4 regions of the Bradyrhizobium sp. 61 genome follow, and region 3 is predicted to be linked to each of the others. Evidence: predicted binding sites of a transcription regulator. Region 3 holds the regulator's gene; each other region holds the start of a gene.
What was found. The regulator LexA, encoded in region 3, represses DNA repair genes until DNA is damaged. The targets are predictions, from matches to a motif close to TGTTCNNNNTGTGTTCNG.
Positions count from the first base shown of each region.

Region 1: IVB46_RS09285 (PA0069 family radical SAM protein) is a predicted target of LexA. The motif match lies at 3,967-3,984, and genes of this name have one in related genera.
Region 2: rmuC (DNA recombination protein RmuC) is a predicted target of LexA. The motif match lies at 3,633-3,650, and genes of this name have one in related genera.
Region 4: IVB46_RS02615 (2'-5' RNA ligase family protein) is a predicted target of LexA. The motif match lies at 2,772-2,789, and genes of this name have one in related genera.

Region 1 covers NZ_JADPIU010000026.1:50,370-57,674, reverse strand. The annotation lists gene IVB46_RS09300 (glycosyltransferase family 39 protein) at 1-1,356, opposite strand, end outside; gene IVB46_RS09295 (ribonuclease HII) at 1,456-2,226, opposite strand; gene IVB46_RS09290 (VOC family protein) at 2,303-2,758, opposite strand; gene IVB46_RS09285 (PA0069 family radical SAM protein) at 2,782-3,945, opposite strand; gene IVB46_RS09280 (phosphoketolase family protein) at 4,156-6,543, shown strand; gene IVB46_RS09275 (acetate/propionate family kinase) at 6,548-7,305, shown strand, end outside.
Region 2 covers NZ_JADPIU010000110.1:19,872-27,176, reverse strand. The annotation lists gene dapE (succinyl-diaminopimelate desuccinylase) at 1-938, shown strand, start outside; gene truA (tRNA pseudouridine(38-40) synthase TruA) at 1,120-1,857, opposite strand; gene fmt (methionyl-tRNA formyltransferase) at 1,857-2,780, opposite strand; gene def (peptide deformylase) at 2,986-3,510, opposite strand; gene rmuC (DNA recombination protein RmuC) at 3,682-4,881, shown strand; gene IVB46_RS41760 (AmpG family muropeptide MFS transporter) at 5,060-6,424, shown strand; gene IVB46_RS41755 (hypothetical protein) at 6,574-7,011, opposite strand; gene recR (recombination mediator RecR) at 7,038-7,305, opposite strand, start outside.
Region 3 covers NZ_JADPIU010000035.1:39,411-46,715, forward strand. The annotation lists gene IVB46_RS10600 (DUF2171 domain-containing protein) at 1-71, shown strand, start outside; gene IVB46_RS10605 (ComEC/Rec2 family competence protein) at 167-2,461, shown strand; gene IVB46_RS10610 (GAF domain-containing protein) at 2,471-3,412, opposite strand; gene IVB46_RS10615 (hypothetical protein) at 3,635-4,069, opposite strand; gene IVB46_RS10620 (hypothetical protein) at 4,262-4,492, opposite strand; gene lexA (transcriptional repressor LexA) at 4,700-5,401, opposite strand; gene glp (gephyrin-like molybdotransferase Glp) at 5,578-6,789, opposite strand; gene IVB46_RS10635 (hypothetical protein) at 7,021-7,215, opposite strand.
Region 4 covers NZ_JADPIU010000006.1:177,729-185,033, reverse strand. The annotation lists gene IVB46_RS02625 (hypothetical protein) at 1-762, shown strand, start outside; gene IVB46_RS02620 (LysR substrate-binding domain-containing protein) at 1,125-1,514, shown strand; gene IVB46_RS02615 (2'-5' RNA ligase family protein) at 2,155-2,697, opposite strand; gene IVB46_RS02610 (hypothetical protein) at 2,907-3,305, opposite strand; gene IVB46_RS02605 (efflux RND transporter permease subunit) at 3,529-6,711, opposite strand; gene IVB46_RS02600 (efflux RND transporter periplasmic adaptor subunit) at 6,713-7,305, opposite strand, start outside.

The sequences.
Region 1 (7,305 bases), on a different contig from region 3:
GCGCCAGACCACGACGCCGCCGGTCTCGCTGAATTTGGCCTGATTGATCCACGGCGTGCGCGCGGGCTGGGCATCGATGAAGAGATGCGGCCGGCCGGAATGCAGCGTGATCAGGCTCGCGAGCTGGGTCTCGCCGGCGACCGCGCGCAGGCGATGATTGGTGCGGCGGGCAAAGCTCTCGTCGAAGAAGTCCGAGATCGCGCGCGCCGGCATCGAGGTCGCAATCTCGTTGGCGCCGGTCAAGGGCAGAAACAACACGGCGAGCACGACGCCGGCTGCGGGCGCCAGGACGGCGGCACCCCACACCGTCCGCAGCACCCGCGCGCGGCGCATCGCGATGAGGTCGCCAGCCGCCACCACCACAGCAAGTCCCGACACCACCAGCACGACACCGGCGCCGCCGACAACGGCATCGAGCCCGAGCACGCCGGAGATCAGGACCGCGCCGAGCGCAGGCGCCAGCGCGAAGAAATAGACGAAGTTGTGCGCGAGCGGCTCGACCGGCGGCCGGTAGATGATCGGCGCTTCCTCGCCCTTGGCGACGAACAGGCCGCTATTGAGAAAGGTCAGCGCCGGGATCGCCGCCGCGCCGAGCACGAGCCCGCCGAGCAGCCAGGCCGCGTGCAGCGCGCGGGCGTTCAGCGCGGCGACCTCAGGCAGGGTCGGCATGACAAGCGTCTCCGCGCGCATCAGCCAGACCGCATAGGGCAGCGCCAGCACGGCGACGACGATCAGCGCGAACAGCGGATCGAGCGCGCGCAGCGTCCGGCGTCCGCCGGCGGTCGAGATCGCGAAGACGACGAGCAGGAGGAGAAGGAAGATCGCCGCGGGCGTGGTCAATAGCAGCAGGCCCGCCTCGATCGACCAGGCAAACCAGGCATTGCCGCGGCGCTGGCCGATGATCTGCCAGGAATGCAGCAGCAGCAGCGCCCAGAGCGGCCGCGCCAGCACCAGCGGGCCAAAGTCGAGCGCCGGCGAGGAGAAGGCCAGCACGGTCATGGTCAGCAGCACAGCGAGCACCGCCTGCTGTGAGCCGACCACGGCGCGGGAGAGATGATAGAGCGCGATGAAGGTCGCGACCTCGCAGAGCTGGGCGAGGACATAGACGCCGAACATGTGGCCGCCGGCGGCGCGATAGGCGATGTCGGCAAGCCAGACCGGCAAGGGCGGGCCCAGATCGGTACCGACCTGGTACTCGCGCCCGAACGCGAGCAGGGTCGCGAGCGTGCCGGGCGGGCTGCGATAGAACACCAGCGCCACGAACAGCCACATCGCGGCCTGGAGCAGCACGGCGATCCACACGATCAGCCGCGGCCGGGCGCGAATGAGCTCGATGACCAGGGAGGTAAACCGCATGCAACGTCCGAAAGATGCAGCCAACCCGTCCAGCCGGCCCTATTCGCTCAGATCTGTTTTGATAAAGGGCGCTGCGCGTTGTGGCAACGACCGTCTGCCCTACAGGCCCGCTGACGCATCAATTTCAACGCTTGCTTCCACCTGCACTTCCATCTCGGTCACCGCAAACAAGTCCCGCACCGGCTCGACCGTCCAAGGCATGTGCTTGGCGCGGGCGGCGGCGACGGGGGCGAAGAAGCTGCGGTGGTGGACGGTGGGACCGAGGCGGTCGAGCGCGTCGAGGTGCTCGGGAACAGCATAGCCCTTGTGCTGCTCGAAGCCATAGCCGGGGCAGTCCTGCGCCAGCGCGCACATCAGCCGGTCGCGCGTCACCTTGGCGATGATCGAGGCTGCGGCGATCGACAGGACGATGCCGTCGCCGCCGATCACGGCCTCGCAGTCGCAGGCGGTGTCCAGCCGATCGCGGCCATCGACGAACACATGACGCGGCGCGTCGGGCAACGCCACCACGGCGCGCTTCAGCGCCCACAGCGAGGCACGCAGGATGTTATCGCGGTCGATCCGGGAGCGCGAGGCGACGGCGACCGACACCTGCGCGGTGGCGCAGATCTTGTCGAACAGCCTTTCCCGCTCCTCCGCGGTCAGGCGCTTGGAATCGTCGATGCCGCGCGGAATGCGGTCGGGATCGAGAATCACGGCAGCCGCGACCACGGGTCCGGCGAGCGGCCCGCGGCCGGCCTCGTCGCAGCCGGCAACCGGCCAGATGCCGCGCTTGATCAGCGCGCGCTCACGGCGGAAGGTCGCCTTGGCGGGCGCGGCCTTCTTTGGCGTCTCTTTGACTGGCTTCCTGGTCGACTTGTCCCGAATCATGGCCGGGATCGTGCGCAAGCGGCCCGGCCGGCGCAACCGGGAACCCCGGACAATTCCCGTTATTCAGACCAGCCGCCTACTCGGCCAGATGCACCCGCCGGTCCTCACCGACCTCGATGCCGGGCGCGACCACGACTTCCCAGGGATGGCCGTCGGGGTCGGCGAAATAGCCGGAATAACCGCCGTAGTCGGTCTCATGCGCCGCTTTCAGCAGCGCCGCGCCCTTGCCGACAGCGAAGGCCAGAACCGCATCGACCTCGCCGCGCGTGGCGCAGTTCCAGGCGAGCGTCATGCCGCGGAAGGTCGCGGGCCTCGGATCGTCCGGTAACTTGGCGTCGGCCGCGAGTTCGTCCCAGTGAAACAGGGCCAGTACCGGACCACCGGTATCGTAGAACGCAACCGCCTCGCCGGTCGCCTTCAGCCGACGCGCGAAGCCGAGCGCGTCATAGAAGGCGATGCTGGCACGAATGTCGTTCACACCCAGTGTGATGACGGTGAGCCGCGGCACCGGGACCGGGAGTTCGTTACTCATGCTACGCCTCTTCCGTTTCCCGATCAGAACAGGCTGAGCTGATCGCCGTTCCGCTTCGGCCTCGCAAAGTGATCCGTCGTCAGCTTGGAGCGCCGCTTGTTCAGCCCAAGCCTGTCGCAGGCGATCTCGAAGCGGCGGCCGATGGTCCAGGCCATCGGTCCGGTGCCCTTCATCCGCTCGCCCCATTTCGCGTCGTAGTCGCGGCCGCCGCGCATGTCGCGGATCAGGGTGAAGACGTGGCGGTAGCGGTCTGGATAATTGGCCATCAGCCATTCGCGGAAGAGATCGCGAACCTCCAGCGGCAGCCGCAGCAGCACATAGGAGGCTTCCTTGACGCCGGCATGGGCGGCGGCATCGAGGATGCGCTCGATCTCGGAATCGTTCAGCGCGGGGATCACGGGCGCGACCATCACGGTGGTCGGAATACCGGCCTCCGAGAGCTGCTTCAGCGCCTCCAGCCGCTTCGGCGGCGTCGCCGCGCGCGGCTCCATGGTGCGCGCGAGCTTTGGATCGAGCGAGGTGACCGAGATCGCGACCTTGGCGAGGTTGCGCTTGGCCATCCGCGCGAGAATGTCGATGTCGCGCACCACCAGCGCCGACTTGGTGACGATGCCGACGGGATGGCCGGCGCGCTCCAGCACTTCGAGAATGCCGCGCATGATTTTGCGCTCGCGCTCGATCGGCTGATACGGATCGGTGTTGGTCCCGATCGCGATCATCCGCGGCTCGTAGCCGGTCGCGGCCAGCTCCTTCTCGAGCAGCGCCGGCGCATCTGGCTTGGCAAACAGCTTTGACTCGAAGTCGAGCCCCGGCGACAGGCCGAGATAGGCATGCGTCGGCCGCGCGAAGCAATAGACACAGCCGTGCTCGCAGCCGCGATAGGGATTGATCGAGCGGTCGAAGCCGATATCGGGGGATTCGTTGCGGGTGATCACCTTGCGCGAGGTATCGACACCGACGGTGGTCTTGAACGGCGGCAGCTCTTCCAGGCTCTGCCAGCCATCGTCGAAGGCGACGCGGGCCTCGGCCTCGAAGCGGCCGCTGGCATTGGACTGGGCGCCCCGCCCTCGCCTGCGCTGTTTGTCGATGGCGACCGCCAGTTCGGGAAAATCAGAGTCCGCACCCGCCGGCTCGGAGGGCGCCGTGACCGGCGGGTGCTTGAGAGCATGAGAGGATGCTGGACTCATGAAGCCAAGATAGCACGCCAAAGGAACAAATCAAGAACACAAACAAAAAACTGAAAAACAACCCCATGCACAGTAGCCGCCCAAATTTCGGGCGCGGTCCCTTGACCTCACGCAACACACCCGTCGCGGCGATCCTGTTCGATGCCGGACAGGGATCAATCGCACCGGAACAAAGTTGGTGACGATCGCTGGGTGAAAGTCAGCAGGAACATGACAAAACAACGACAATCGGCCTCAGGGAGCAGCGACCTCGATCTGCTCGATCGCTATTGGCGCGCCGCGAACTACCTCTCCGTCGGGCAAATCTATCTGCTCGACAATCCGCTGCTGCGCGAGCCGTTGCGGCCGGAGCACATCAAGCCGCGCTTGCTCGGCCATTGGGGCACGACGCCCGGTTTGAACTTCATTTACGCCCATCTCAACCGCGTCATCCGCGCGCTCGATGTCAGCGTGCTCTATATCTGCGGTCCCGGCCATGGCGGCCCGGGCATGGTGGCCAACACCTATCTCGAAGGCAGCTACAGCGAGATCTATCCCGACATCGCGCGCGATACGGACGGATTGCGTAAGCTGTTCAGGCAGTTCTCCTTCCCCGGCGGCATTCCGAGCCACGCGGCGCCGGAAACGCCGGGCTCGATCCACGAAGGCGGCGAGCTCGGCTACGCGCTGGTGCACGCCTATGGCGCCGCATTCGACAATCCCGACCTGATCGTCGCCTGCGTCGTCGTTGATGGCGAGGCCGAAACCGGCCCGCTCGCGGCGTCCTGGCACTCGAACAAGTTCCTCAATCCCGCCCATGACGGCGCTGTGCTGCCGATCCTGCACCTCAACGGCTACAAGATCGCCAACCCGACCGTGCTCGGACGGATGCGCGACGCGGAGATCCGCGACCTGTTCCGCGGGTTCGGCCACGAGCCGCTGGTCGTCGAGGGCGACGATCCCAAATTGATGCACCAGGCCATGGCGGACGCGCTCGACGTCGCGCTCGCGAGCATCCGCTCGATCCAGCAGCATGCCCGCGACGGCCGTAACAGCGTCGAGCGGCCGCGCTGGCCGATGATCGTGCTGCGCAGCCCGAAGGGCTGGACCGGCCCGAAGGAGGTCGACGGCAAGAAGGTCGAGGGCTTTTGGCGCGCGCATCAGGTTCCCGTTGCGAGCTGTCGCGAGAACCCGGCGCATCTGAAAATCCTCGAAGACTGGATGCGCAGCTACGAGCCCGAAAAGCTGTTCGACGGCAGCGGCGCGCTTGTTCCCGAGCTTCAGGCGCTGGCGCCCGAAGGTAACAGGCGCATGGGCGCCAATCCGCACGCCAATGGCGGCCTGCTGAAGAAGGAGCTGAAGCTACCGGACTTCCGCAGTTTTGCGTTGGACGTGCCGCAGCCGGGCGGGGTGACGGGCGAAGCGACGCGTGAACTCGGCAAATTTTTGCGCGACGTCATCCGCCTCAACGCCGAGACGCGCAACTTCCGCATCATGGGCCCGGACGAGACCGCGTCAAACCGGCTCGACGCCGTGTTCGAGGCGACCGAACGGGTCTGGATGGAACCGACGGAGCCTTACGACGTGCATCTCGCACAGGACGGCCGGGTGATGGAGGTTTTGAGCGAGCATCTCTGCCAGGGCTGGCTCGAGGGCTATCTGCTCACCGGACGGCACGGCTTGTTCTCCTGCTACGAGGCCTTCATCCACATCGTCGATTCCATGTTCAACCAGCATGCCAAATGGCTGAAGGTGACGCGGCATCTGCCCTGGCGGCGACCGATCGCCTCGCTCAACTATCTCCTGACCTCGCATGTCTGGCGGCAGGACCATAACGGCTTCAGCCATCAGGATCCCGGCTTCGTCGATCTCGTCGCCAACAAGAAGGCCGACATCGTCCGCATCTACTTCCCGCCCGACGCCAACACGCTGTTGTGGATCGCCGATCACTGCCTGCGCACCTATGACCGCATCAATGTGATCGTCGCCGGCAAGCAGCCGGCGCCGCAATGGCTGTCGATGCAGGAGGCCGCCACGCATTGTGATGCCGGCATCGGCATCTGGACCTGGGCCGGCACGGAAGATGCGGATGGCGAGCCCGACGTCGTGATGGCCTGCGCCGGCGACGTGCCGACACTGGAGACGCTCGCCGCCGTCGATCTGCTGCGCAAGGCGCTGCCCGACCTGAAGATCCGCGTCGTCAACGTCGTCGACCTCATGACGCTGCAGCCGAAAGACCAGCACCCGCACGGCCTAGCCGACCGTGACTTCGACAGCCTGTTCACACCAGACAAGCCGGTGATCTTCGCCTATCACGGCTATCCCTATCTCATCCACCGTCTCACCTATAACCGCACCAACCATGCCGGAATGCATGTGCGCGGCTTTGCCGAGGAAGGCACCACGACGACGCCGTTCGACATGGTCGTGCTCAACGGGCTCGACCGCTATCACCTCGCGATCGAGGCGATCGCGCGCGTGCCGGGTCTGGCGACCAAGGCCGCGCAGGTGCAACAGCAGTTCCGCGACAGACTGATCGAACATTCGCACTATGTGCGCGAACACGGCGAGGACATGCCTGAAATTCGCGACTGGGTCTGGCCGGGCAAAGCGGGTTGACGTTATGACGGCGTCGGTCCTCGTCCTCAACTCGGGCTCGTCGAGCATCAAGTTCGGCCTGTTCGACATCGCGGCGACCGAGCCTGCCCTGCTCTGCAAGGGCCTGCTCGATGAGCAAGAGGCGAAGCCGCGGCTCGTGGTGAAGAGCCCGGCGGGCGAAGATTTGTTCGAGACGCGGCGAGAAGCGTCAGACGCGGACAGCGGCCATCTGTTCGCCGACGTGCTCGGCTTCATCGAGGAGCGTTTTGCCGACCACCGCCTGCGCGCCGTCGGTCACCGCATCGTTCACGGCGGGCCGGATTATTCGGGCCCGGTTACGCTGACGGATGAGGTCTATGCGAAGCTGGACGCACTGACGCCACTGGCGCCGCTGCACCAGCCGCGGTGCCTTGAACCAGTCCGCACCATCAGGGCAATAAAGCCCGACCTGGCACAGATCGCATGTTTCGACACCGCCTTTCATCACAGCATGGCGCCACCCGCGAGCCGCTTCGCCATCCCGCGGCGCTATGAAGAGCGCGGTATCCGGCGCTACGGCTTTCACGGCCTCTCGTTCGAATATGTCGCGGGGCGCCTCGCGAAAATCGCGCCGCAGTTCGTTGCCAAGCGCACCGTCATCGCGCATCTCGGCAATGGCGCCAGCCTGTGCGCCTTGCGCGATGGCCGCAGCGTCGACACCACGATGGGGCTGACGCCGCTCGATGGCCTCGTGATGGGCACCCGGAGCGGCACGATCGATCCCGGCGTGCTGCTCTATCTGCA
Region 2 (7,305 bases), on a different contig from region 3:
CCGGCGACGAGAACGCCTGGAGCGTCGGCGCGTTCTCGGGCGAGGTGAAGGACGGCTTTCTGCACGGCCGCGGCGCGGTCGACATGAAGGGCGGCATCGCCTGTTCGGTCGCAGCCGTGCTCGAGCATCTCGCCGCCAACGGCGGCACGCCGCGCGCGGACGGGACGGGCTCGATCTCGTTCCTGATCACGGGCGACGAGGAAGACGTCTCCATCAACGGCACCATCAAGCTGCTGAAATGGGCCGCGGAGCGCGGCGAAAAATTCGACCATTGCGTGCTCGGCGAGCCCTCGAACGTCGAGACGCTCGGCGACACCATCAAGGTCGGCCGCCGTGGCTCGCAATCCGGCACGCTCTATGTCGACGGCGTGCAGGGCCATGTCGCCTATCCGCACCGCGCGTCCAATCCGGTGCCTGATATCTCGCGGCTGATCGTGGCGATCAGCGACGAGCCGCTCGATCATGGCAGCGCGCAATTCCAGGCCTCCAATCTCGAATTCACCTCGGTAGACGTCGGCAACAAGGCCAACAACGTCATCCCCGGCGAGGCCCGCGCAAAATTCAACATCCGCTACAACGACAACCACACCCAGGCATCCTTGCGCGAGCTGGTCGAGATGCGCCTGACGAAAGCCTGCGGCAACCGCATCAAGGCCCGCATCGTCTGGGAGCCGTCGAACTCGAACGTGTTCGTGACCAAGCCGGGCCCGTTCACCGACCTCGCGGTCTCCGCGATCGAAGAGGTGACGGGGCGCAAGCCCGAGCTGTCGACATCAGGCGGCACTTCGGACGCGCGCTTCATCTCGAGCTACTGCCCGGTGATCGAGTTCGGCCTGGTCGGCCAGACCATGCACCAGGTCGACGAGCGCGTGCCGGTGGTGGATTTGGAGAGATTGACGCAGGTGTATCGGGGGATACTGACAAGGTATTTTGGGTAGGGCGTTGCCGCCTTACACTCCATCGTCGCCTCCTACTCCGCTGTCATCGCCCGGCTTGACCGGGCGATCCAGTATTCCAGAGACGGCAGTGATTGAGCCGAGAGGCCGCGGCGTACTGGATGCCCCGGTCAAGCCGGGGCATGACACCGATGATGGAGTGGGAGCGTTCGTGTCTCCCTCCTCAATAATCCACTTTCATCAGATACAGCCCGTCAGGCGGCGCGACGATGCCGCAGGCCGCGCGGTTGCGGGCTGCGAGCGCTGCGGTGAGATCGTCCGCGGTCCAGCGGCCCTCGCCGACCCAGACCAGCGATCCCACCATCGAGCGCACCTGGCTGTGCAGGAACGAGCGCGCCGAGGTGAGAATCGTGATCTCGCGGCCGTCACGGTGCACGTCGAGCTGGTCGAGCGTCTTCTCCGGCGACTTGGCCTGGCACTCGGTGTCGCGAAACGTCGTGAAGTCGTGCTTGCCAAGCAGGCGTTGTGCCGCCGCATGCATCGCATCGGCATCGAGCCGGCGCGGCACGCGCCAGGCGTGGCCGACATCGAGCGCGAGATTGGCGCGGGTGTTGACGACGCGGTAGCGGTAGTGCCGCTTAACGGCCGAGAAGCGCGCCTCGAAGGTGTCAGGAACGATCTCGGCCTCCAGCACCGCCACCGGATGCGGGCGCAAATGCGCATTCAATCCGTCGCGAAAACGGCCCGGCGGAAACTGCTTCTCGATGTCGACATGCGCGACCTGGCCGCGCGCATGTACGCCGGCGTCGGTGCGGCCCGCGCCATGCACCCGCAGATCCGCGCCGGTCATCGCCTTCACCGCCGCCTCTAACGCGCCCTGCACGGAAGGCAGCGTGTCCTGCACCTGCCAGCCGAAGAACGGCGCGCCGTCATATTCGATGGTGAGCTTGTAGCGGGGCATCAGGCCAGCCGCATCGGCGGCTTCACCGGCACGCCGCGCAAAAAGTCCGTGGCCTGCATCCGCGCCTTGCCCTCGCGCTGGAGCTCGAGGATGCGGATCGCGCCCTCGCCGCAGGCAATCGTGAGCTGGTCGTCGAGCACCTCGCCGGGTGCACCGGAGCCCTTCGCCAGCTCGCAGCGCAGGATTTTTACGCGCGCATTCTCGAGCTCGGCCCAGGCGCCGGGAAACGGCGACAGGCCGTGGATGTGGCGCAGCACGGCGCGCGCAGGCCTGGTCCAGTCGATCCGGGCTTCGGCCTTGTCGATCTTGGCGGCGTAGGTGACGCCATCCTCGCTCTGCTTTTTGAGCTGGAGCCCGCCGCGGGCGAGCGCGGCCATCGCGCGCACCATCAGATCGGCACCGAGCCGGGAGAGGCGGTCATGCAGATCGACCGCGGTCATGTTGTCGGGAATCGCGATGCGCTCGGCCATGGCGACGTCACCGGTGTCGAGACCGACATCCATCTTCATCACCATGACGCCGCTCTCGGCATCGCCTTCCATGATCGCGCGGTTGATCGGCGCGGCGCCGCGCCAGCGCGGCAGCAGCGAAGCGTGCAGATTGTAACAGCCGAGCCTCGGCGCATCGAGGATCGCCTGCGGCAGGATCATGCCGTAGGCGACGACGACGGCGGCATCGGCGTCGAAGGCGCGAAACTCGTCGAGCGCTTCGGGCGTCTTCAGCGACTTCGGCGTCAGCACGGGAACGCCGAGCTTTCGCGCGGCCTCCTCGACCGGGGTCGGCTGCAATTGCAGGCCGCGCCGTCCGCCGGGCTTGGGCGCGCGCGTATAGACCGCCGCGATCTCGTGGCCGTGCGAGACCAGCTCGAGCAGCGTCGGCACGGAGAAATCGGGCGTGCCCATGAAGATGAGGCGGAGGGGCATGACAAGGACTCGGTATGTTCCCTCCCCCCTTGCGGGGGAGGGCTAGGGAGAGGGGTGCCACACGACGCGCTCTCTCGGTATGAGCACGGACCAGTTCTTCGCCCCGGTTAGACTTCCGCCTGGGCTACCCCTCTCCCCCGCCCTCCCCCGCAAGGGGGGAGGGAGCGCATGGGAGTTCGCGGCAGCACCAGCGCTTACAAATGACTTACTCCGCGCGCTTGGCGGCTTTCTCGAACTTCTTGATCACGCGGTCGCGCTTGAGCTTTGACAGATAGTCGACGAACAGCACGCCGTTGAGATGGTCGATCTCGTGCTGGATGCAGGTGGCGTAGAGGCCTTCGGCGTCCTCCTCGTGCACCTTGCCGTCGAGGTCGGTGAAGCGCACGCGCACCTTCGCAGGCCTTTCGACCTCCTCGTAATATTCGGGGATCGAGAGGCAGCCTTCCTCGTAGACCGACAGATCCTCGGAGGAGGCGATGATTTCAGGGTTGATGAAGACACGCGGCTCCGGCTTTGTCTCGCCGTCCGGGTCAGGCTTGGCGAGGTCCATGGTGATCAGCCGCAAGGGCTGCGCGATCTGGATCGCCGCGAGCCCGATGCCGGGCGCGTCGTACATGGTCTCGAACATGTCGTCGGCAAGCTTGCGGATCTCCGTCGTGACCTTCTCGATCGGCTTGGAGACCAGGCGCAGCTGCTTGTCGGGCAGGATGATGATTTCTCTGAGGGCCATGGCCGCGATTTAAGCCGCATGCCGGATGCGGTCAATGCGGCGAGGAACTCCGTTAACCCTCCGCTAACCATAAAACTTCAGGTTTCGTTAACCATAAAAATTAGGGGGCTATTAACCATAAGTGTTCGCTATTCGTTCGCGGAGGGTGTCGAATCGGCTACAAGGGCCGCCATGAACGAGATCATTTTCCTGGCTGGCGACTGGCCGGTCCGCACGATCGATGCGCTGATCGGCTTCGGCGCCCTCGTCGTCATCCTGCTGGTGGTGATCGCGGTGGTGATCGCGCGCTCGGGACGGCGCGGTGCGGAACTCGCCATGGCCAATGCCATCCGCGCGGACGAGCTCGAGGAGCGCCTCAGCCAGGTGCTGCACGCCCAGAGCGAAGCTGCCGGCCGAGCCGACGCCATGACCCAGGCGCTGGCCGGCCGCCAGGCCGACATGGCGCGCGCGGTCAACGAGCGGCTGGATTCGGTGACCCATCGGGTCGGCCAATCCATGGAACACTCGACCCGCAACACCATGGAGAGCCTGCGCGCCCTGCACGAGCGGCTCGGCATCATCGACAACGCGCACAAGAACCTCACCGACCTCACCACGCAGGTGACGACCTTGCGCGACGTGCTCGCCAACAAGCAGTCGCGCGGTGCCTTCGGCCAGGCGCGGATGGAGGCGATCGTCCAGGACGGCTTGCCGAAGGGCGCCTACGAGTTCCAGTTCACGCTCTCGACGGGAAAGCGGCCGGACTGCGTGGTGTTCCTGCCCGACCAGCGCCCGCTCTGCATCGACGCAAAATTTCCGCTGGAGGCGATGACCGCGCTGCACGACGCCCGCACCGACGAGGAGAAGCGCATCGCCACGCAGCGGCTGCGCGGCGACGTGATGAAGCATGTCAGCGATATCGCCGACAAATATCTCGTCGCCGGCGAGACCCAGGAGATGGCGCTGATGTTCGTGCCGTCGGAATCGGTCTACGCCGAGATCCATGACGGTTTCGACGACGTGATCCAGAAGGCCTATCGCGCCCGCGTCGTGCTGGTGTCGCCTTCGCTGCTGATGCTCGCGATCCAGGTGATGCAGCAGATCATGAAGGACGCGCGCATGCGCGACGCCGCCGACCAGATCCGCACCGAGGTGATCAAGCTCGGCGACGATTTGGGCCGCCTGCGCGACCGCGTGCTGAAATTGCAGAAGCATTTTGCCGACGCGAACGAGGACGTGCGGCAGGTGCTGATCTCCGCCGACAAGATCGAGAAACGCGCGGGGAGAATCGAGGAGCTCGATTTCAGCAAGACCGACGCGCCGGAGGGACCGCATCTGGTGGCAACCGGCGCCGCGGAGCTGTTCCCGAGGAAGCTCCAGGCGGGGGAGTGAGTTGTTCACCTCTCCCCGCTTGCGGGGAGAGGTCGGATCGCCCTTGCGATCCGGGTGAGGGGGTACAGGTCTCGCGTCGATCTCGCGCGCGGAGAGAGGCCCCTCACCCCGCCCTCTCCCCGTAAGAACGGGGAGAGGGAGACGAGGCAGCGCCCCCAGAATCTGCTAACACCTCCCCATGACCGCACCCGACGCGACCTCCCCTGCCAGCCCCGACACGGCCCCCACCTCCTGGCGCGACGGCCTGGCCGTGTACCTGCAACCGCGGGTGCTGATCGTGCTGTTCCTCGGTTTCTCGTCCGGGCTGCCGCTGGCACTGTCGGGCTCGACGCTCCTGGTGTGGATGCGCGAGGCCGGGGTCGATCTCAAGACCATCGGGCTGTTTGCGCTGGTAGGCACGCCCTACACGCTGAAATTCCTGTGGGCGCCGCTGGTGGATGCGCTGCATGTGCCGCTGTTCACCCGCGCGTTCGGACGACGGCGCGGCTGGCTGCTGTTCTCGCAACTATTGCTGATCATCGCGATCCTGCTGCTGGCGCTGACCGATCCCGCGCGCTCGCCGTTCTACGTCGCGCTCGGTGCGCTGCTGGTCGCGACGACGTCCTCGACGCAGGACATCGTGGTCGACGCCTTCCGTGTCGAGAGCCTGCCGGAGAGCGAGCAGGCCGCCGGAATGGCTTCCTATGTCGCGGCCTATCGCATCGGCATGCTGGTCTCGACCGCGGGCGCACTGTTCATCGTGTCCGGCTTCGAGGGCACCGGCATTCCTCGCGCGTCGGCCTGGATGTGGGGTTATGTGGTGATGGCGGCGATGGTGCTGATCGGCACGATCACCGCGCTGGCCGCGACCGAGCCCGAGCAATCGGTGCGGGCAGAAGCCGCGACACAAACCGAAACGGCGTTCGCGCGCGTGCTGCACGCGGCGATCGGGGCCTTCTCGGAATTCCTGTCGCGCAAGGACGCGCTTGCCGCGCTCGCCTTCGTCGTGCTGTTCAAGTTCACCGATGCCTTCTCCGGCACGATGACCGCGCCGTTCGTGATCGACCTCGGCTTTTCCCGCAACGATTATGCGGCGATCGTGAAGGGCGTCGGCCTCGCGGCAACGCTGATCGGCGGCTTTGCCGGCGGCTTCCTCGCGCGGCGCTATTCGCTTGCGACCAGCCTGTGGATCGGCGGCGTGGTGCAGGCGCTCGCCAATCTCTCCTTCTCCTGGCTGGCCTTCGTCGGCACCAGCCAATGGGCGCTGGCCTTTGCCATCACCTGCGAGAACTTTACCAGCGCCATCGGCACCGTGATCTTCGTCGCCTATCTCTCCGCGCTGTGCCAGAATCCGCTGCACACGGCGACGCAATACGCGCTGCTCACCGCGCTCGCCGCAGTCGGGCGCACATATCTGTCAGCGAGTGCGGGCTATGTCGCGGAGACGACCGGCTGGCCGCTGTTCTTCGTGATCTGCGTGCTGGTGGCGATCCCGAGCCTTGTGCTGCTGGCCTGGCTGCAGAAGCGCGGGCATTTTGAAACGCTGGGGCCGGTGAGGGTTTAGCCACCACTGTCATGCCCCGCGACGGCGGGGCATCCAGTACGCCGCGGCCTATCGAGGTATCACTACTGTCTCTGGAATACTGGATCGCCCGCCTTCGCGGGCGATGACACTGGAACCGTGGAGAGGGCGTCGCGATTCGCACTCAGTCCCTACTGCTTCTTGATCAAGCTCCACTTCGTGATCACGGCTTCGCTCATCTGGCCGGGATCGCTGGCGCAGGCGACTTCGTCGACCTTGACCGAGATCGCCTTGCCGACGAACGATTTCAGCTGCGTGGCCTGCGCGTCGCTGGAGGTGACGAGTTGGAACGTCTCAGGGCCGGTCTCGAGATTGCACAGCCCGTTCGGCGCCGGCAGTCGACGCGGCTCCGAGGTGATCTGGTACATCGCAATCCGCTTGCCGGCGTTCTTGATGTCGCGAACCTTCATTGCGTTCAATTCGCCCGAGAGCACCTCGCCGGCACTGATTGGCTTGCCGGGCTTCGGCGGCGGCGGCGCCCCGTCGTCCTGCTGCGCGGAGATGGCCGGGGTCGCCAGCAGCATCATCGTCGCGACCAAAGCCGATCGTGTGGCGAAAAGTTTCGTCATGTCGTCCGTTCCGTAAGTCTGGATGGCTAGAACAAGGTCCGCTGCCGCATCGCGGCCGAGAGCGTACCTTCGTCGAGATAATCAAGCTCGCCACCGACCGGCACACCATGGGCCAGCCGGGTTACTTTTACGTTGGCGTCCTGAAGCAGGTCGGTGATGTAATGCGCCGTGGTCTGGCCGTCGACCGTCGCGTTCAGCGCCAAGATGATTTCGTGCACCTCGGCAGCATGCGCACGCGCCACCAGCGCGTCGATGGTGAGATCCTGCGGGCCGACGCCGTCGAGCGGCGACAAT
Region 3 (7,305 bases):
GTGTCGAGGGCAACAAGGTTCGGCTCTCGGCCAAGGCGGACGTCGCCGTGACGATGGAAGAGGAAAAGTAGGGGGACCTTCGCTCCGTTCCTGATCCGTACCGCTATTCGCGCAGCCGCACGTTCCGGTAGCCTCCTGGCCTGTCGCGTATCGTAAGGTGCAGGGAATGGCGGAGCCGGGCCGGCCAGTTCGGTCCCAGGGGATTGCGGGGACTTGGATCGCGGGGACTTGGCCCGTCGGCCGAGCTGCCTCCGCGGGCGGCCTCGCGCCGGCAGGGTTCGACCTCTGGACGTCGCTGGCCGAGACCCTGCGCGAATGGGCGCGCGCCGAGGCCGGCGCCGGGCGATTGTTGCCGTGGGTGCCGGTCGCGTTCGGCGGCGGCATCGCGCTCTACTTTGCCGCCGATCATGAACCGGTGCTGTGGGTCGTTGCCGCAACGGCCATCGCGCTCACGCTTGGCGCCGTGCTGTTGCGGCGGAGCCGGTTGTTTGCGCCGGCGATCATGATCGCGGCGGTCGCGGCCGGCCTTGCCACGGCGACCTGGAAGACGGCGCGGATCGCGCACACGGTGCTGGCAAAGCCGCTTTATTCCGTCTCGCTGTCGGGCTTCGTCGAGACCCGCGACATCCGAGAGCGCACTGACCGCTTCGTGCTGCGCGTCACCGCGATGGAGGCGCAGCGCAGCGACGTCAAGCTCGAGCGCGTGCGCCTCTCCGTGCGCAAGGGGACTGCGCCCGAGGTCGGCAGCTTCGTGCAGTTGAAGGCGCGGCTGTTGCCGCCGTTGTCGCCGGTGCGCCCCGGCAGCTATGACTTTTCGCGCGACATGTTCTTCCAGGGCATCGGCGCCTCCGGCTTTGTGATGGGCACGATTGCGGCATCGGTGCCGCCGGACGCCGGTGGCTTGCGGCTGCGTTATGCCGCCTTCATGCAGGGTCTGCGCGATGCGATCGACGCGCGCATCCGCGCCACGCTCGAGGGCGACAACCGAGCGATTGCGACCGCGCTGCTCACGGGCCGGCGCGATGCGATTACCACGCCCGTCAACGACGCCATGTTCATCTCGGGGCTCGGACATGTGCTCTCGATTTCCGGCTATCACATGGCGGTCGTCGCCGGCGTGGTCTTCTTCTCGGTGCGCGCGCTGCTGGCGTTGATCCCTGGAATGGCGGCCGGCTTTGCCATCAAGAAATGGTCGGCGGCCGCCGCGCTGGTCGCAGCCGCGTTCTATCTGCTGCTGTCGGGTGCGGAGGTCGCGACGCAACGCTCGTTCTTCATGACCGCAGTGGTGTTGATCGCGGTCATGGTCGATCGCCGTGCCATCACCTTCCGCACGCTGGCGGTGGCTGCGCTGATCGTGCTTGCGGTCGCGCCGGAAGCGCTGGTGCATCCAAGCTTCCAGATGTCGTTCGCGGCAACGCTCGGACTGGTGGCGCTGGTGCAGATCGGCATGCCGAACCTGTTTGCGTCGCCCGATCATTCCGCGACCGCGCGGATTGCAATGTGGGGCGGGCGCGAGATCGCGATGCTATTCCTGGCCTCGCTGATCGCGGGGCTCGCGACCACGCCCTATGCCGCCTTCCATTTTCACCGCGTCACCCCGTTCGGCGTGCTCGCCAACCTCGGGGCGATGCCGGTGGTTTCGGCCCTGGTGATGCCCGCGGGCCTGTTGGGTCTGATTGCAGCGCCGTTCGGACTTGATGGTCCGTTCTGGTGGCTGATGGGGATCGGCATCGACTGGATGGTTGCGGTCTCCCGCTGGGTGGCCGTTTTGCCGGGCGCGGTCGGCCGCATCTCGGCTTTCGGCATCGCACCGCTGATCGCTGCAAGCTTGGGGATCATCGTGATGGGCTTGTTGCGCACGCCGTTGCGCTGGGCCGGCGCGGTGGTGCTGTTGGCCGCGATCCTCTGGGGACTGTGCGCGCGGCAGCCCGATATCCTGATCGCCGGTGACGGCCAGAGTGTCGCGGTGCGGGGCAGGGATGGGCACCTGCAACTCATCAGGTCGAGCAAGGACAGTTTTCTTCTGAAGGAATGGCTCGCCGCCGACGCCGATCCGCGCGACGCCGGCAGTGCCTCACTGGCCGCCGGCGTGTCGTGCGACGAGGTCGGCTGCGTGACGCCGCTCGCCGACGGGCGCCTGGTCGCGCTGGCCTTGCGCATCGATTCACTGGCTGACGATTGCAGCCGTGCCGCGCTGGTGGTGACGGCGCGGCCGGCGCCGCCGGATTGCGCGGCGATGGTTGTCGACCGTCAGCGTCTCGCAAAGCAAGGCGCGCTGGCGCTGACGCGAAGCGGCGACGGTTTTGCGGTTCAGGCGGCGAAGACGAGGGGGACAGACCGTCCGTGGTCGCCGGCGGCCGCCGGCGAGGCGGATTTCGGCGCGAGCCTTGCGCCGCAGGCGGCGGCTCCCCGCAACCGCGACGCGACGCCATCGGAAGCCGACCTGCAGGCCGAGGATTGAGCGGACGGGTTACAGATACCAGGCCAGCACGGCGTCGAGCCTGGCGTTGCCGATCACCGGCAGGACGACCATCTGGCTCAGTCCAGAGGCGCAGGCCTGCAAGGCCGCGACCGAGACGTCACGCGCGAGATCGTCGTTGAGCGCGGGCATGCCGGTGGCCCAGGCCCCGCCGATGCTGCCTTCGCCTTTGGCGATGGATTTCGTCGCATAAAGCGCGGCGAGGTCGGTCTGCCCGCTGCAATCGCCGGCGCGGAAGACCAGCGCCGAACGGGCCTCGTCCGGGACCCAGATCTCGAAGCGTCGCGCGATCGGGGTCGCCTGCGCGGAGAGGAATGTCAGCACCCAGGTCTGATCGGTGCCGGTCCGGTAGGGAACGCCGACGCCGAGATTGATTCCGACCTTGGCGGCGTCCTCCCAGCGCAGAAAACTCCTGGCATCGTGCAGGTCCTTGATGATCAGCGGCAGGCCGGCTTTCCAGATGCGGCCGGGCAGGCCGAAGCCACGCGGAAATCTGGTGTGGCGGGAGTTGAATTCGAACATGTCGGCGGTGCCGTAATAGCCGTCGACGAGCCCCATCTCGTGGGAGGTTTCGGCATCGTTGTGCCAGAGTTCGATCGCGCCGACATGGGCCTCGTCGTCGCCGCAGAACAGCACCATGACGGCTTGCAGGAATTCGCCTGAAAACACCGGCACCGCAACGCCGCAGATCAGCCCGGCGGCGATGGCCTGATCGGTCCGCCTGAAATAGGAATCGGTGAATCTGGTGAGGATCACGGGGTGGCCGCTGGTCCAGGCCTTGCCGGGAAGCCCCTCGTCATATCCGAAATGCAGACCCTCGCTCACGTCCCTAAACGCGGACAACCCTTCGCCGTAGAGGCCGCCGCCGAATTCCAGCCGCATGCGCGTGCGGTCAGGCACCCAGAGTTCAACGACGCGAATGAAGGTCTTCATCGAACGTGCCCGCCGTCTCAAGCCGCACCAAGCATCGGCCATTTGGCTGCGGAACGGACGTTCAAAATTCAGGCAGGACAGCGCAAACTTCGTGCGGTGGAGACGCCACGGCTTGGTCCGCCCGATGGAGTTTCGCGGGACACGAACGACACCATCTCGCCGGCCTCGGCCGGCGATGGCGATTTCAATCCTGGCCCGACCTGCCGGCCGGGAATGGCTGCATCAGCCGATCGGCAGGCGGGTGATGGTTGGCCGGCTGTCGGTGATGGTCTGCGGCTTGTGCTCGCGCTCGCCGAGCGGCTGGGTCACCGGTAGCTGCAGCACGGTCGCACGCTGGCCTTCGACCAGCTGCGTCACCAGCACGGATTTGCCGTCGGGGAATTCGATCGCATCATGATGGCGATCGGGAATGTGCGGATCGATCTTGCCGAACTTGCCGACGCGCGAATTGACGGTGCGCGTCCAGATCCAGCGATTGTCGTAGCGGACGTTGTCGGCGAAGGCGAGCTCCGTTCCCGGGAGCAGGCAGACCGCGACGGTCGGATCGGCCGCGGAGGCAAAGCCGCGCGTCGAGGTGCCGCGGAAGGTTGTCGTGACGATCGTCTCGCCGACTTCGGCGGGACGCGACGCGACGGCATGCAGGCTGTAGTCACACATCGGGTGCTCCTCATGCAGGGATAGCGACCCACGTCTCTTAATCGAGGCGCAGGCCTCTATCAGAGTGGAAATACCAAACGTTCTGCCGGGTTGTAGGCAAATCTACGGCTCGCCGCCGCAGGCCGCAATCACATTAACTTTCCCGAATCCACCAGGAACAAAGCCCGCCCCTTTGCATTCCGCAGGCGCGTGTCAGCGCCCCGCAGGCGCCGACCAGCCGGAATGTTGCCAGCCCGGCCGCGACCGTCGGTCGACGGTGTCGCGGGCCTTGCGGACTTGCTCGCTCAGGGCGGTGTCCTTGCGGACATGGGGCCGCGATTGCGCGACCAAGGCTTGCGTGGCCAAGGCTTGTACGTCCAAGGCTTGCGACGCTGATGCTGCGATCAGCGCCACAGCAAGTGTGCTCAGAACGATCCGGCGCATGACTTCTCCTCGAACCTGAAGGCCACGAAGCAGGGCTGCTTCGTGCGGCGTGCCGAGGATTTACCGCTGGAGGAGGGGCCGGATAATCTGCGCGAAACCAGAAAGACTATCCAGCGGAAGCGGACAATCGTCCGCTCCAATCTCGGATCGGCGATGCCGATCGAAGGCGCGCGGGGCGCCAAATAACCGATACCGGCACGTCCGGTATCAATACTTCCGGTACAGCCCGATCAGCTTGCCCTGGATCTTCACCCGGTTGGGCGGCAGGATGCGGACCTCATAGGCCGCATTGGCGGGCTCAAGCGCGATCGAGGCGCCGCGACGGCGGAAGCGCTTGAGCGTCGCCTCCTCGTCGTCGATCAGCGCCACCACGATATCGCCGGTATCGGCGCTCTCGTTGCGCTGGATCAGCGCCATGTCGCCGTCGAGAATGCCGGCCTCGACCATGGAATCGCCGCGCACTTCGAGCGCGTAATGTTCGCCCGAGCCGAGCATGTCAGGCGGTACGCTGATGGTGTGGCTGCGGGTCTGCAAGGCCTCGATCGGCGTACCGGCCGCGATGCGGCCCATCACGGGGACCGCGACGGGGCGCTCGCCCTCGTCCGCCGGCGGGCTCGAAGTCGTGCGGACCTTGCCGAGATTGCCTTCGATGACGCTCGGCGTGAAGCCGCGGCGGCTGCCGGCAGCGGCCTGAAGCTCGGGCAGCTTGATCACCTCGATGGCGCGGGCCCGGTTGGGCAGGCGCCGGATGAAACCGCGCTCCTCAAGCGCGGTGATCAGGCGATGGATGCCCGATTTCGAGCGCAGGTCGAGCGCGTCCTTCATCTCATCGAAGGAGGGCGGCACGCCGCTTTCCTTCAGCCGTTCGCTGATGAACCGCAGGAGCTCGTATTGTTTGCGCGTTAACATCTCGACCAAAATCCCCCGGTTGATGTCGTTCGATTCCGAGACGCTGAATTCAGCAGTAAGCCGCTACATGCTCGAAACAAATCATGAACGGACACTATATGTTCGATACATGTTCCGCAACTGCTTAATTTACCGTGAACGCGACAAAGTTCGCGGAACGCACGCGAACGAAGCGATCACACGGGCAGCCGCAAGACCTCGCAAGGCGTGCCGGCTTCGGCCTTCGGCGCGAATGGCGCGCGCACGAGAAGTGCCTGTGCCGCAGCGAGATTCGCAAGCAGCGAGGAATCCTGGTGATTAACCGGAAGGGCGAGAAGCGTGCCGTCGTCGCGCAGCTCGAGGCGCGCGCGCAGGTAATCCTCGCGCTGGTCGTTGGCGCCGACATCGCGGCCGAGCACCGCGCGTTCGCGGCGGTGATGAATCATCGAACGGCCCGAAAGCGCGCGAATCAACGGCACCATGAACAGGAAGCCGCAAACGTAGGATGACACGGGATTGCCGGGCAGGCCGATCACGCGCATCGCGCCGAGCCGCCCGTTCATCATCGGCTTGCCCGGCCGCATCGCGATCTTCCAGAACGCCATCGAGATACCTTCGTCCCTCAGCGCCTGCTGGACCAGATCGTGGTCCCCGACCGACGCGCCGCCGGTCGTGATCAGGATGTCCGCGCCGCTCTCCCGCGCGCGGCCGATGCCGGCTGTGGTGGCCTCCAGCGTGTCGGCGGCAACGCCGAGGTCGATGGTATCGGCGCCCTCGCTGCGGGCGAGCGCGTGCAGGGCATAACCGTTGGAATAGACGATCTGGCCGTGGCCCGGCGTCGTACCCGGCATCACCAGCTCGTCGCCGGTCGCGAGGATCGCGACCTTCGGGCGTCGCCGGACTGGCAATTGCGGGTAATTCATGCCGGCGGCGAGCGCGAGGTCGCGCTCGGTGAGCCGGGCCCCTTTGCGCAGCAGCACGTCGCCTTCCGAGAAGTCGACGCCGGCGGGGCGGATGTGCCGCCCCGTTACGGCGGCTTCCTTGATGGTGATGCGCTTGCCGTCCGCGATCGTGTCCTCCTGGATCACGACCGCATCAGCGCCATCGGGAACGACACCGCCGGTGAAGATACGCACGGCATCGCCGGCGCCGACCGATCCCGCAAACGGGCGGCCCGCCGCGACCTCGCCGATCAGGGTGAGCTGGGAGTCGATCTTCGCCGCATCGACCGCGCGCACCGCATAGCCGTCCATTGCCGACATCGCCTGCGGCGGCTGCGTGCGCCGCGCGGCGACGTCGCGTGCGAGCACGCGGTGGAAGGCTGCGTCGAGCGCGATCATCTCTTCAAGCAACGGCTCTGCGCCCGCCAGCACCGCGGAGAGCGCGTCGGAAACCGGCATCAGGGCCACGGGTGAAAACTCCTGCTGGGCCCGTTCGGGCAAATCGGCGGCGAGAGTTCTAGCCGAGTGCAGGCGCAGAGGCAAAACAGTGGCCGCGCAGGATGATTTATCCTGCGTCATCCGCTCTGCGATGAAGGGTGAGCATCAAGTCCGCCGCGGCATGATCCAGAAGGCGAGACAGACCGGTACGAGGATGGCCATGGCGAGGACGAGAAGGACGAGAGCCACGGCCAGCATCGGTCAACTCCCCGGCGGCTTGTACGGACTGACGTCCGGCGCTGCGGGGCCCTGATCCTTGTCAGGCAGCGGGTCGGCCTGGGATTTCAGGTCGGCGGCCTTGCTGATCAGCTTGGCGGAAAGCTCAGAATCCGATGTGGTCCTGGCGAATTTCATCAGCAGAGAGGCCTGCTTGGTGAGGTAGGTTTTGCCCAACACGACGATAAGCCCGATGTAGATTCCTAACGGACTCATGAGTCCTGAGAGGGGGCAATCGTTCCGGGAACTCCGTATAAAAATGCACAAAGG
Region 4 (7,305 bases), on a different contig from region 3:
AAAAACACGAGGACGACGTTCTTTCCGAAGCTCGACCCACACCGCGTCGGCATAGGTATTCTCAGGCGCATTGCGAAGCCGAGCCTCATCAATCAAGATCAGGGAAGTCTGTGCGGGCCATCCGCCCTGATGTTCGGCTACGCGTCCGACAAGCCAGGGTCTTACGCGCGGTTCGCGATCGATCTCTATCAGAAGGGGCAGGCGAACCTTGGCCGCCTGCTGATCAAGCCGGGAAAGGATGTGAGGAACTTCACGCCACCCTGGTCGCTGGACCACGTCGATTGGCTGACATGCGCCTCCATACGCGATTCGGAGAACTGGTTCCTCGATTTCGACGACACAGGCAAGATCAGCGATCTTGCGGGTGTCACCCTGCCGAGCGAAATGGAGCAATGGTTTCGCAAGGCAGGATACCGGGACGTGCGGGAGAATACCAACATTTCGCGATACAACAAAGACATCGACGATGTAAACGAAGCCAACCGGCTGCTCGACAGCGGATATCGCGTATGTCTTTTCATAAGCGCCAATATGATCGACTATGACGACCAGTCCGATAAAGGCTCCGCGTTTACAATGCACTGGGTCGTGCTGCGCGAGAAGATACAAGTGATGAACGGGTACGTGAAGGCGAAGGTCTTCTCATATGGCGATGGAGACTACGTGATACCGCATCCGCAGGAAAAAACCGGTGCCGTCAAGCCCCTCGCCGTTCGGGACTTTCTTATGAATTTTTATGGGTACGTTGCTGCCAAGGGGTGACCGGGGCGAGAAGCGCCGAAGGCATCATCATGCTGGTCACGCACGAGATGGCCTTCTTCCGATGTCTCGACCTGCGTCGGCTTCATGAATGCCGGCATCATGGCCGAGGATCGGCACGCCCGAGGAAACCATCCGCCAGCCGCGCAGCGAAACGGCTGAAGGTTCTTGAGCCGGTTTCACGAGGCGCACCGAGGCTTGTACTCGCAGAACGCCCGGCAGTCAGGGCGCGTATGAGGTCCGCTGTGCCCCTGATAGCGGCGCAATAGCGGATCTCAGCAGAGGTCGGCTTTGGGTCAAAAGCAGCGGTCAGGGGTAAGCGCGGGGTGTGTCGGGTTTACCTCCGTCAGCTGACACGCTGAGACCTGAAGCACGGTTCGGCTCGACGATCGCATTCCGCAAGCCATCCGGTGGCGAAGTCGACTGAAATCGATCTTATCAGGCTCAAAGGGGATCCGCTCATTCTGACGCCGCGCGGATCGGCCTGGGTTGACACAGTCATCGCGGCCTGTCGGCGGGCGGGCTTCGAGCCGACCCTCGGGCAGTCCGCGCCGCAGATCAGCTCTGTCGTCAGCCTGGTGGCAGCTGAGCTTGGCTTTTCGCTCGTGCCGGCGTCAATGCGCCAGCTTCATGTAACCGGCGTCGCCTATCGTGAGGTCAAAGGGGACGCTCCAATCGTGCGCTTGGCCCTGGCGTTCCGGCGTGGCGAGACCTCGAAGATCGTCCGCAACTTCATTGCCCAGGCGGTGGCGTGAAACAGGGGGAGACCTCTGGCAACGCTCAACCTGCTGGCAACCATACGGGAAATAGACGCGACCGGCTCGGCTCAAACAAGCATAGATTGCGGCAGTTCGTCTCACGAGGGGCCAAGTGTGCTTGCCCGGGAAGGCGCAAAATATGTCACCCGCGGATTACGTTTTTGGTCTGGCTGTTGCGTTAGTTGTAACCCCTAAACCTCTATTTCGCGCCTCGTATCGAGCGGGACCGCATCGCAATGCAGTGGGGACGCAACGGCGAGCCAACATGGAGCGCCCCAAAATGGTTCGCGATGTGGGGAGTGGTTGTCTTCATGGGAGCTGTTCGGCTTTTTATTTGGCTGGTTTCGACCTATGCGCCGCAGAGCGTGCACGGCGTTGAACTAGGAATAGTCATTTTCTCGGTGGTCGCTTTAGCCTCCCATTTGTTCGTTTTGATGAAGGCGCGAGCGGCACACTGAGCTGGGTCATGAAAGTCGGCGATAGGACTTTCTGTTGTCAGACCTCGCACGGCACGTCTGCCTTGGGTCAAAAGCGCCGCTTTGACGCTCGGCTGCAAACTTCTGGTCTGTTCCAACAAACCGACATGTAGCTGTACCGCGTGAACGGAAGCGATGGGCCATAAGCTGCGGTGGTGGAGTTACGGAACGCTCTTGGGCAACTCGCGTTGCGCGACAATCCGCACGGGTGAAAAAACGACGCAATCGACTACGTCGAAAATCACTTCGATGCTTCCGTCGAACGACTGCGCAAAGGCGATAGCCTCTTTGCTCTTTCCATCCGTGATGCGCGTGCCAAGTGTGCAGTGGGGCGTCCAAGCGCCGGGCCTATAATGTGGCCGACAGCGGGCCGGGTCGATGGCTGCGCTGATTGAAGCGTGCCACCTTCCGAGGGTCTCGCTCGCTTCGGGCTCAGCCCACAGTACAAGTGGCGGGCCCTCGAACCACCTAATCCGTCTGAACGTGATCGGCAATTGTGCTCCGCCTGCACTCGCGGACTGCATTGCCTTCCACACTGTCTTGTCCTCAATCTCAGGCGAATCATAGATCGCGAATGTCAGATGTGGTCGGTACGCTAAGTTGCGCATCGACGGCTCGTCCTCAAAGACAGCAACTTGGTCCCACAACCGTTCGATTTTTTCCGCGGAAGCGTTATCGGCTCGTATATTGATTGCGACGGCCATTGAGCGCCCTGTTCAAGCCCGTGAAGTCCGTATCTTGGTCCACCCCTCGGAGGTCCGCAACGGGTCAAAATGCGAAGAACTCAGAGTGAGCAAAGTCAGTCCGCGCTACCCCACCAAGCGGACCTTGATGAAAGATGTCGCCACTTCGCTGATGGGCCAATACCGAAAGTCGAAGTCTCGGGTTTCATTGATGTTTGGCGGGAAGACCATCAGCGGATTTCTTGAGCATCATCACAGACCAATTGACGCGCCTTTGTTTCGACGATTTGAGCGCGCTTCAGATCCATGCTGGTTATTACCTCGAAGACCTTGGCGGCGCAGTCAAACTGAAGCTCGAACAGGTTGCTCTTGTTGAACGCTTCTCCGTCGACGATGTAGGCGGCGGCGTAATGGGCGGACTTCTTGCTTAGATCAATCGCGAATTTGGTGCCATCGTCGGCGCTCATCATCTGCCAGCGCGGTTTTACGAGCTTGCCCCGCCAGTTAACGTAGCCGTCGCGCCAGAGAAGTGGCGGCGTCTCCGGTGTCATGCGATCCAATGATTGAGCCCAGATGTCCGACGGCAACACCGTTAGAACGAACACGAGGACTTTGGTTTCGAACTTCATTGAGCCCACTCGTTTGGCAACATGATGTGCAGCAGCTCATCGTTGGCCGCTGCAAAATCGAACACCCGATTATGGCCGCTTTGGGTCATTCGCGTCTATCGAGCACTCCTCAGTTTCTGTCAGCTCCCCTGAGAGCCGACATGTGAGTGCCGGCAGAGCCACCATCAAGAGTTTTGCTGATTGACCGACCGCGCTCGCCGTCGTCGGCGCGGATGTCAGACAGTCACTCCGCCGCAAAGACCCCTGATTTCTTCCGGTCCAGCTTTTTGAAGACGTCCAGATCGCCGTCGTCGACAACGTCCTCTTCCTGAGGATCGCTTCCTGCGTGACGTTTCGGACTGAACCATTGCGAGACACGGTCCAGATAAAGATAGACAACCGGCGTGGTGAAGAGCGTCAGGACCTGGCTGACCAAGAGACCGCCGACCATGGCGTAGCCGAGCGGTTGACGCAGCTCCGAACCGGTGCCGTGGCCGAGCATCAGCGGCACGCCGCCGAGCACCGCCGCCATCGTGGTCATCAGAATCGGACGGAAGCGCAGCAGGCATGCCCTTCGAATGGCCTCAACCGGCGACAGGCCCTGATCCCGCTCCGCCGCGATCGCGAAGTCGACCAGCATGATGCCGTTCTTCTTGACGATGCCGATCAGCAGGACGAGGCCGATCAACCCGATCAAACTGAAGTCGAAATGGAAGATGAGGAGCGTCGCCAGAGCGCCGACACCGGCCGACGGCAGGGTCGACAGAATCGTCAAGGGGTGAATGTAGCTCTCGTAGAGCACGCCGAGAATGAGATAGACCACGATCAGCGCCGCCACGATCAGCAAAGGCACGGAGGAGAGAGACTCCTGGAACGCCTTCGCCGTGCCTGCGAAAGTCGAGGTGATCGCGGCCGGCACGTTCATCTGCTTTTCCATCGCGTCGATCGCCTGCGTCGCCTGGCCGAGCGCGACGTTGGGCGCGAGATTGAAGGAGATCGTCACCGCGGGAAACTGGCCCTGGTGATTGATGGCCAACGGCCGCACTGGAGCCGTGGTCCACTTGGTGAACGCCGACAATGGCACCTCTCCCCCAGTCGTCGGTGAGCGGAGGTAGATCTGCTCCAACGTGGACGGATTCTTCTGCAGCGAGGGCAGCACCTCGAGGACGACATAGTAGGTGGACAATTGGGTGAAATATGTCGCGATCTCCCGCTGCCCGAATGCGTCATACAGGGTCGCGTCGATCACGTCGGGCGTGATCCCGAAACGCGCGGCCTGATTGCGGTCGATCGACAGCGTCAGCGTGGTGCCCGACGTCTGCTGGTCGGACGCGACGTCGCGAAGCTCGGGCATCTCCTTCATCTTCGCGAGCAGCTTCGGGGCCCATGTGTTGAGCTGGTCCATGTCGGTCGACTGCAGCGTGAACTGAAATTGCGTACGGGACGCCCGGCCGCCGACACGTACGTCCTGCGCCGACTGGAGATAGAGCCGCGCGCCCTGGACCTTCGCCGTCTGGACCTGCAGACGACGGATGACCTGGTCGGCCGAGTCGGTACGTTCATCCCGCGGCTTCAACGTAATGTACATCGTGCCGTCATTGAGCGTGTTGCCGCTTCCGCCCATCCGCATCGCCATGTGGTCGATCGCGGGGTCCTTGAGCACGATCGCGCCGATCTCCTGCATGTGCTTCGCCATATCGGCGATCGACACGTCCTGCGACGTTTCGACGATTCCGGTGATCAGCCCGGTATCCTGTTGCGGAAAGAACCCCTTCGGGATGATCACGAACAGATAGACCGTCAGCGCGATCGTCGCGAAGAACACCATCAAGGTGATGAAGCGGAAACGCAGCACGAGGTCGAGGCCTCGCTCGTAGCCGTTCACGAGGGCCTGGAACATCCGCTCGCTGAGCATATAGAGCCTGCCGTGATGCTCCTCGTCGTGCGATTTGAGGAAGCGCGACGCCATCATCGGCGTCAACGTCAGGGACACCAGGGCCGACACGGCGATCGTCATCGCGAGCGTCACCGAAAATTCGCGGAACAGGCGGCCGATAATGCCGCTCATCAGCAATAACGGGATCAGGACCGCGATCAGCGAAACGGAGATCGAGATGATCGTGAAGCCGATTTCGCTGGCACCCTTGAGCGCGGCGGCCATCGGCGTCTCGCCCTCCTCGATGTAGCGGGTGATGTTCTCCAGCATCACGATGGCATCGTCGACCACGAAGCCGACCGCGATGGTGAGCGCCATCAGTGACAGATTATCGAGGCTGTAGCCGGCTATCCACATCAGCGCGCAGGCGCCCAGCAACGCAAGCGGCACCGTGATCGACGGAATAATGGTGGCCCAGACGCTGCGCAGGAAGACGAAGATCACCATCACGACGAGGCCGATCGTCAGCAGCAGCGTGAACTGCACGTCCTTCACCGCCGCGCGGATCGTCTGCGTGCGGTCCGACAGCACCGAGACCTTGATGGCCGGCGAAATGCCGGCCTGCAGATGCGGCAGCTGCTTCATGACGCTGTCGACGGTGTCGATGACGTTGGCGCCGGGCTGCTTGAAGATGACCAGGAACACGCCGGGCTTGCCGTCAACCCAGCCGTATTGGGTATTGTCCAGCGGCGCACTGACGGCATGGCCGATGTCGCCGACACGGACGGGACTGCCGTTCCGATAGGCGATGACGATGTCGTTCCAGGCCTCGGCCTTGGTGAACTGGTCGTTGGCATAGACGGTGTAGGTGCGCGTGTCCCCGTTGAGGGTTCCCTTGGGATTGTTGACGGTGATCACCGAGAGCGGGGTGCGCACGTCCTCCAGCGACAGGCCCTTGGCGACCAGCTTGGCGGGATCGATCTGGACACGGATCGACGGCGCCTGCTGTCCACCGACGCTGACCTGGCCGACACCGCTGATATGGCTGATCGCCTGCGCGAGCTTGGTGTAGGTCTCGTCGGACACCTGCGTCATCGGCAGCGTCGTCGAGGTGGCGCCAAGCGTGAGAATGGGTGAGTCGGCCGGATTGACCTTTCTGTAGGTCGGCGGGGTCGGCATGTTCTTGGGCAATTGCCCGCTCGCGGCATTGATGGCGGCGAGCACGTCGGAGCCGGCGCCATCGATGTTGCGCGAGAGATCGAACTGCAGAACGATCTGGGTCGAACTGGTCTGGCTCTGCGACGTCATCTCCGAGACGCCGGGAATGAGCGCAAATTGCGATTCGAGCGGTTGCGCCACCGAAGAAGCCATCGTTTCCGGATCCGCGCCGGGAAGGTTGGCGGAGACCTGGATGGTGGGGAAGTCGACTTCCGGCAGCGGCGCCACCGGCAATTGCGGATAGGCGATGATCCCGACGAAGACGATGCCGACCATCAGCAGCGACGTCGCGATGGGAAGGCGAATGAAGGGAGCCGAGATACCGCCAGCCATGTCAGTCAGCCGATCCGGTCTTGGTTCCGCTCGTGGCCGGAGTGGCAGTGGCGCTTGCATCCGCCATCGGCGCAGCCGCAGGCGCTTCCTCGACCAGCGCGCCATCGAACAGGCGTGACTGTCCGGCCACCACGATCCTGTCTCCGACGCTCAGCCCTTCGGAGACCACCGCATTTGCATCGCCACTCTGGCTGACCTTGATCGGCCTCGCGCTGACCTTGCCATTGTCGCCTATCACATAGGCGAACAGACTCGACGGCCCGTGCTGCACGCCATCCTGCGGCACGACGATGACGTCCTTGCGCGTGTCGATCAGCATCCGCGTGGTGACCGACAGGCCGGGCCACAGCGCATTGTCCTTGTTGTCGAAGCGCGCTTTCAGGCTGATGGTCCCGGTGGCCTGGTTCACCGAATTGTCCATGACCACGAGCCTGCCTTGCGACAGTGTCCTGGTTCCGTCCGAGGTCAGCGCCTCGACGGGCACCTCACCGGCGTCAAAGGCCTTGTCGATGGCCTGCAATTGCTCTTCAGGCTCCGTGAACTGCACGGCGATCGGCTGAAGCTGGGCGATGGTGACGATCCCCGTCGTATCCG